Regions from separate parts of the Enterobacter sp. N5-15 genome, predicted to be linked through region 3. Evidence: predicted binding sites of a transcription regulator. Region 3 holds the regulator's gene; each other region holds the start of a gene.
What was found. The regulator Fur, encoded in region 3, represses iron uptake genes when iron is present. The targets are predictions, from matches to a motif close to ATAATAATGAGAACNACTATCAA.
Positions count from the first base shown of each region.

Region 1: sodA (superoxide dismutase [Mn]) is a predicted target of Fur. The motif match lies at 1,108-1,130, and genes of this name have one in related genera.
Region 2: bfd (bacterioferritin-associated ferredoxin) is a predicted target of Fur. The motif match lies at 994-1,016, and genes of this name have one in related genera.

Region 1 covers NZ_CM170150.1:4,755,380-4,757,648, reverse strand. The annotation lists gene rhaT (L-rhamnose/proton symporter RhaT) at 1-915, opposite strand, end outside; gene sodA (superoxide dismutase [Mn]) at 1,204-1,824, shown strand; gene yiiM (6-hydroxyaminopurine reductase) at 1,896-2,269, shown strand, end outside.
Region 2 covers NZ_CM170150.1:4,421,292-4,423,560, reverse strand. The annotation lists gene tuf (elongation factor Tu) at 1-871, shown strand, start outside; gene bfd (bacterioferritin-associated ferredoxin) at 1,051-1,245, shown strand; gene bfr (bacterioferritin) at 1,318-1,794, shown strand; gene AC2TE5_RS20975 (prepilin peptidase) at 1,778-2,251, opposite strand.
Region 3 covers NZ_CM170150.1:1,328,943-1,331,211, forward strand. The annotation lists gene chiP (chitoporin ChiP) at 1-172, shown strand, start outside; gene chiQ (ChiQ/YbfN family lipoprotein) at 220-546, shown strand; gene fur (ferric iron uptake transcriptional regulator) at 639-1,085, opposite strand; gene fldA (flavodoxin FldA) at 1,377-1,907, opposite strand; gene ybfE (LexA regulated protein) at 2,063-2,269, opposite strand, start outside.

The sequences.
Region 1 (2,269 bases), 1.4 Mb from region 3:
CAGCCCGCCGCAAAGCACGTAGAAGCTCATGTGCAGCATCCAGCTTATGTAGTCGTACTGCGCCGGAATGCTGGCGTGGCCCCAGGCGTAGAAGAAGAACTGCAAATACCACATCAGGCCGCCGAGCGCGGAGAGCAGCACGTTGGTGATGATGAGCGATGTTGCCAGCGAGAAATCGGTTTTTACCGACAGGTTTTTGACTTTTGCCAGACGAATGAAGCAGAAGCCCAGGTTAACCATCGCGCCGCCACCCATAATCACGACATAGCTTGGCAGCGCAACGTACAGCGGGTCGACGCCCAGCGCGGCGGCCGCTTCGTGCATCGGTTTGGCGGCGTTCATGGCGAACGACATGCCCGCCGAGAAGATGCCGCACATGACCGCCAGCAGCAGGCCTTTCTTCAGGTTAAAATCTTCGGCCTTAATGCCCATCTTGCGCTCTTTCAGCTGCCCCGCGCGAGTCACAATTCCTACGCCAATGACCGCCACCAGCACGCCCAGGAGCGTCATCCGCCCACCCTGAGTATGAATAAGTACGTCGAAATTGCCGTTGAGAATTGGCGTCATCAGGGTACCGACGATCAGCGTGATGCCAATCGCGATACCAATGCCCATCGACATGCCGAGATAGCGCATGGTGAGGCCATAGTTGATGTTGCCGACGCCCCACATCGCGCCGAACAGGAACACCGGCAGCAGGGTGGAGGCGCTGAAGGAGGAGAAGTAGCCCCAGAAATCGGGCAGCAGCATGGCGCTAATGGTCCAGGGCAAAATCAGCCAGGAGAAGATCCCGCCAACGGACCACATGGTTTCCCATGACCAGCCCTTCACTTTTTTAAACGGAGCATAGAAACAGGCTGCACTGGCAGCACCTATCAAATGCCAGAAGATACCCATCGTAATCGCATGATTCATTTTTACACCCTCATCGTTTTTATCGTCAGTGGCTTCCCACCGACTTGAGGAGTGTAAAAATTAGGCGGTTTGGAGACCTTCAGAAGGTTGCCGCACATGTGTTCTGGATGGCAATCAGCACGTTAACCGCGTGAGTAGACGCACATTTTCGCTATTAATCGAAAAACGAATAACCTTATAAAAACTACGGCATTGATAATCATTTTCAATATCATTTAATTAACTATAATGAACCAACTGCTTACGCGGCATTAACAGCTGTGCCGCCCGACAATAATGGAGAGGATTATGAGTTATACACTGCCATCCCTGCCGTATGCCTACGACGCACTGGAACCGCATTTCGACAAGCAGACGATGGAAATCCATCACACTAAACACCACCAGACCTATGTGAACAACGCGAACGCCGCGCTGGAAAGCCTGCCAGAGTTCGCTAACCTGTCTGCTGAAGAGCTGATCACCAAGCTGGACCAGCTGCCAGCGGACAAGAAAACCGTTCTGCGTAACAACGCTGGCGGCCACGCAAACCACAGCCTGTTCTGGAAAGGCCTGAAAACCGGTACCACCCTGCAGGGCGACCTGAAAGCGGCTATCGAGCGCGACTTCGGTTCTGTTGACAACTTCAAAGCGGAATTCGAAAAAGCCGCTGCAACCCGTTTCGGCTCTGGCTGGGCGTGGCTGGTTCTGAAAGGCGACAAGCTGGCGGTAGTGTCTACTGCTAACCAGGACTCCCCGCTGATGGGTGAAGCAATTTCTGGCGCATCCGGCTTCCCAATCGTGGGCCTGGACGTGTGGGAACACGCTTACTACCTGAAATTCCAGAACCGTCGCCCGGACTACATCAAAGCCTTCTGGGACGTGGTGAACTGGGACGAAGCAGCAGCACGTTTCGCCGCTAAAAAATAAGGTTGCATTGACGCCTGTGAGAAGCGAGTCTTATGACTCGCTTTTTTTGTATCTGCGTAATGGAGGCAGCAATGCATTACCCGGTGAACGTGTTTACAGGCAAGGTAAGGGAGTACGACGGCAGCCGCCCGAGCGCCATCGCTAAAATTCAGGTCGACGGCGAGCTGACGCTAACCGACCTTGGATTGGCGGGTGACGAGCAGGCAGAAAAGAAAATCCACGGCGGGCCCGAGCGCGCGCTGTGCCACTATCCCCGCGAACACTATCAGCACTGGAAAACCGAGTTCCCCGAGCAGGCGGACCTCTTTGTCGCCCCCGCGTTTGGCGAGAATCTTTCCACCGAAGGGCTCACCGAAAAGAACGTGTTTATCGGTGATATCTACCGCTGGGGCGATGCCCTGATTCAGGTGACGCAGCCGCGCTCGCCGTGCTTCAAGCTCAACTA
Region 2 (2,269 bases), 1.8 Mb from region 3:
TGTTGCTGCGACTGACGGCCCAATGCCTCAGACTCGTGAGCACATCCTGCTGGGTCGTCAGGTAGGCGTTCCTTTCATCATCGTGTTCCTGAACAAATGCGACATGGTTGATGACGAAGAGCTGCTGGAACTGGTAGAGATGGAAGTTCGTGAACTGCTGTCTCAGTACGATTTCCCAGGCGACGATACCCCAATCGTTCGTGGTTCTGCTCTGAAAGCGCTGGAAGGCGAAGCTGAGTGGGAAGCGAAAATCATCGAACTGGCTGGCTTCCTGGATTCTTACATCCCAGAACCAGAGCGTGCGATTGACAAGCCATTCCTGCTGCCAATCGAAGACGTATTCTCCATCTCCGGTCGTGGTACCGTTGTTACCGGTCGTGTAGAGCGCGGTATCATCAAAGTTGGTGAAGAAGTTGAAATCGTTGGTATCAAAGAGACTGCTAAGTCTACCTGTACTGGCGTTGAAATGTTCCGCAAACTGCTGGACGAAGGCCGTGCTGGTGAGAACGTTGGTGTTCTGCTGCGTGGTATCAAACGTGAAGAAATCGAACGTGGTCAGGTTCTGGCGAAGCCAGGCTCAATCAAGCCACACACCAAGTTCGAATCTGAAGTGTACATCCTGTCCAAAGACGAAGGCGGCCGTCATACTCCGTTCTTCAAAGGCTACCGTCCACAGTTCTACTTCCGTACAACTGACGTGACCGGTACCATCGAACTGCCAGAAGGCGTAGAGATGGTAATGCCAGGCGACAACATCAAGATGGTTGTGACTCTGATCCACCCAATCGCGATGGACGACGGTCTGCGTTTCGCAATCCGTGAAGGCGGCCGTACCGTTGGTGCGGGCGTTGTTGCTAAAGTTCTGGGCTAATTAATTATCCCTGAATAAAAAAAGGACGCTTCGGCGTCCTTTTTTGTTTTCTGCCGTTCAGTCACTGTCACAAAATTTCGCATTTTTTGCCTGCTCCCGCCCCGTATTGTGGCGCTTGTGCTATTGTAATCATAACCATTCTCACTTACACTTTGCGCATAATTTGAACGGGAGTCTCTATGTACGTTTGTTTATGTAATGGTGTAAGCGACAAGAAAATACGTCAGGCCGTTCGCCAGTTTCAGCCTCAGTCATTTCAGCAGCTACGCAAATTTGTTCCGGTGGGAAATCAATGCGGTAAATGCGTACGTGCTGCGCGCGAGATCATGCAGGACGAATTGATGCAGATCCCGGAATACAAAGAGATCGCGTAAGCGCCCATCTTTTTTTTGACATCCCTGTAGCCCGATCTACGCTTCAATGAGTGGAAGCGGAGGGACTATATAATGAAAGGTGATGTTAAAATCATAAGTTATCTCAATAAATTATTGGGAAATGAGCTTGTCGCAATTAACCAGTACTTTCTTCACGCGAGAATGTTCAAAAACTGGGGGCTTAAACGTCTGAACGACGTTGAGTACCATGAATCGATCGATGAAATGAAGCACGCCGATAAATATATCGAGCGTATTTTATTCCTTGAAGGCATTCCAAACCTGCAGGTCCTCGGAAAGCTGGGCATCGGAGAAGATGTCGAAGAGATGCTGCGTTCCGACCTCAGGCTGGAGCTTGAAGGCGCCAAAGATCTCCGTGAAGCCATTGCCTACGCAGACAGCGTACATGACTACGTCAGTCGCGATATGATGATCCAGATCCTGGCCGATGAAGAAGGCCACATTGACTGGCTGGAAACGGAGCTGGACTTGATTGCTAAAATCGGCCTGCAGAACTACCTTCAGTCGCAGATTAAAGTGGAAGAGTAACCACCGTCTTCCAACCTACGCATAAACCCGCTGCTGCCAGAAATGGCCCAAAAGGCAGTGGGTTTTTTAATGCCCCTTTATCAGGGGTGAATAACGAAAACACAAGAATGCTGAGTAGCGCCATAAGCGCAGCGAGTAATGCCAGTGCAGGCAGTATGCACCAGCCATGCCACGCGCCAAGCGCCGCCAGGTATTTTACATCGCCATATCCCATCCCTTCACGCCGGCAGATAAACCGATATCCCCAGTAGATAACGGCAAAGCCGATATATCCAGCCATCGCACCCGCCACAGCACTCGGCAGAAAATCAGGATGGATACAGAGCTGAAAGAGCAGGCCCGACCATAGCAGCGGGCAGAGAAATTTATCGGGAAGCAGTCCGTAGCGAATATCTGCACGGACAAGAAAGGCCGTCAGCGAAAAATAGACCAGCAAAAAGGGGAGGGTGGTTAGCATGGAGATGGCCTCAAAAGG
Region 3 (2,269 bases):
TGCTATCTATACCCTGCAGGATGGCCGCGCGAAAGGCACGATGTTCAAACTGCACTTCACCCAGTATGACAACCACTCCGATATCCCGAGCTATGCGGGCGGTTACGGCAACATCTTCCAGGATGAACGTGACGTGAAATTCATGGTTATCGCCCCATTCACCATCTTCTGATGAACGCACCGGCGGGCTGAGTCCCGCCGGTATGGAGACTGCACATGATGAAAAAAATCGTAATCGTCGCGTTGCTGGCATCAGGGCTGGTGGCGTGTGCTCAGACACAGGCGCCGAAAGAGGACACCCGTCTGAAGGAGGCGTATAGCGCCTGTATTAATACTGCGGAAGGTTCGCCGGAGAAGATTGAAGCCTGTCAGAGCGTGCTGAACGTGCTGAAGAAAGAGAAAGCGCACGAGCAGTTCGCTACGCAGGAGAACGTCCGCGTGATGGATTACCAGGCCTGCATTCAGGCGCGTAAAACCGGTAACGATCAGGAAGTGGCGAAGCGTTGCGATAAGATCTGGAACGAGATACGCAATAACAATAAATAAGTTGCTTTACGCCCGGTAAGCGCAGCGCCACCGGGCTTTTTTCAGGCAAAAAAAAGCCAACCTTGCGGCTGGCTCAGAGTATGAACGCTCGCTTATTTCGCGTCGTGCGCGTGGTCGTCTTCGCGGCAGTCGCCTTCAGCGCAGTGACCGTAAAGGTACAGGCTGTGGTTCGTCAGGCGGATGCCATGACGCGCCGCGATTTCACGCTGGCGTGATTCAATGGAATCATCGCTGAATTCAATGACCTTGCCGCAATCGAGGCAGATCAGATGATCGTGGTGCTGCTGCTGGGTCAGTTCGAAAACAGATTTACCGCCTTCGAAATTATGACGGGTAACAATGCCCGCGTCATCAAACTGGTTCAGCACGCGATAGACGGTAGCCAGCCCAATCTCTTCACCCATGTCGATAAGACGTTTATAGAGGTCTTCCGCACTGACATGGTGATTGTCTGGACCCTGAAGCACTTCAAGGATTTTTAACCGAGGAAGCGTAACTTTCAGGCCAGCCTTCTTTAATGCGGTATTGTTGTCAGTCATGCGGAATCTGTCCTGTTGCTAAACGATTCACTTCTGTAGGAAGTGACAGAAAATGCACCTGGGATAATGCGTCTCATTATAGAACTGCCATGGCTAAATGAAAACTGCAAGTCTCAGGCAAAATATGCTTATAAAAATGGGGTATCACCAACAAACTTGCTCAATGGAAAACCACACTTTATCAGGGAGACATTGTACAGGTCTGGGCGAAAAAGTTAAAAGATTGTAGCGATTAATTTAATCGGTTTGACCTGGAGCACGGGCGCAGCCGCCGCTGCGCCGCGATAAAAATCAGGCGTTCAGAATATCGTCCAGGTGCAGTTCCTCACGGATCTGCTTCACCCATTTCTCAACGCGCTCTGCCGTCAGCTCTGGCTGACGGTCTTCGTCAATAGCCAGACCCACGAAGTGATCGTCATCGGCCAGGCCTTTAGACGCTTCGAAGTGGTAACCGGCGGTCGGCCAGTGGCCTACGATAACCGCGCCATTCGGCTCAATGATATCGCGGATGGTACCCAGCGCGTCACAGAAGTATTCGGCGTAGTCTTCCTGATCGCCACAGCCAAACAGGGCCACCAGCTTACCGTTGAAGTCCACTTCTTCCAGCGTCGGGAAGAAATCATCCCAGTCGCACTGGGCTTCACCGTAGTACCAGGTTGGGATACCCAGCAGCAGAATGTCATAGCCTTCCAGATCTTCTTTGCTGCTCTTAGCGATGTCATGCACATCAGCAACGTCTTTACCGAGCTGTTTTTGAATGTTTTTTGCGATATTTTCGGTATTGCCGGTATCACTGCCAAAGAAAATGCCGATGATTGCCATGAGTAAAATAACCTCTTGAAACTTAATAGTATGGTGGCGCAATTCGGCCACGGATAAGGGCAATAATAGCAGAACTGGCAACCCTGCGGAAACAGCTATCGCGCAGGACTGCACTCTGTGCTACATGAAAAGGGCGATAAAGGGGATTTTCAGACTTATGCCTGGCTGCGTAACGTCTCAAGCTGGACGAGCAACATCTCTTCAATGAGCTCGCTGCGGCTGATATTTCGCGCGTCAGCCAGCTCGTTCAGCGCATCGACGGCGTCGGCGTTAAGCTTCAGTTCGACACGCTTAAGCCCACGATTTTTATCGCGTTTAAGCTGGTTGCGTTTATTGATACGCAGCTGTTCATCGCGCGAAAG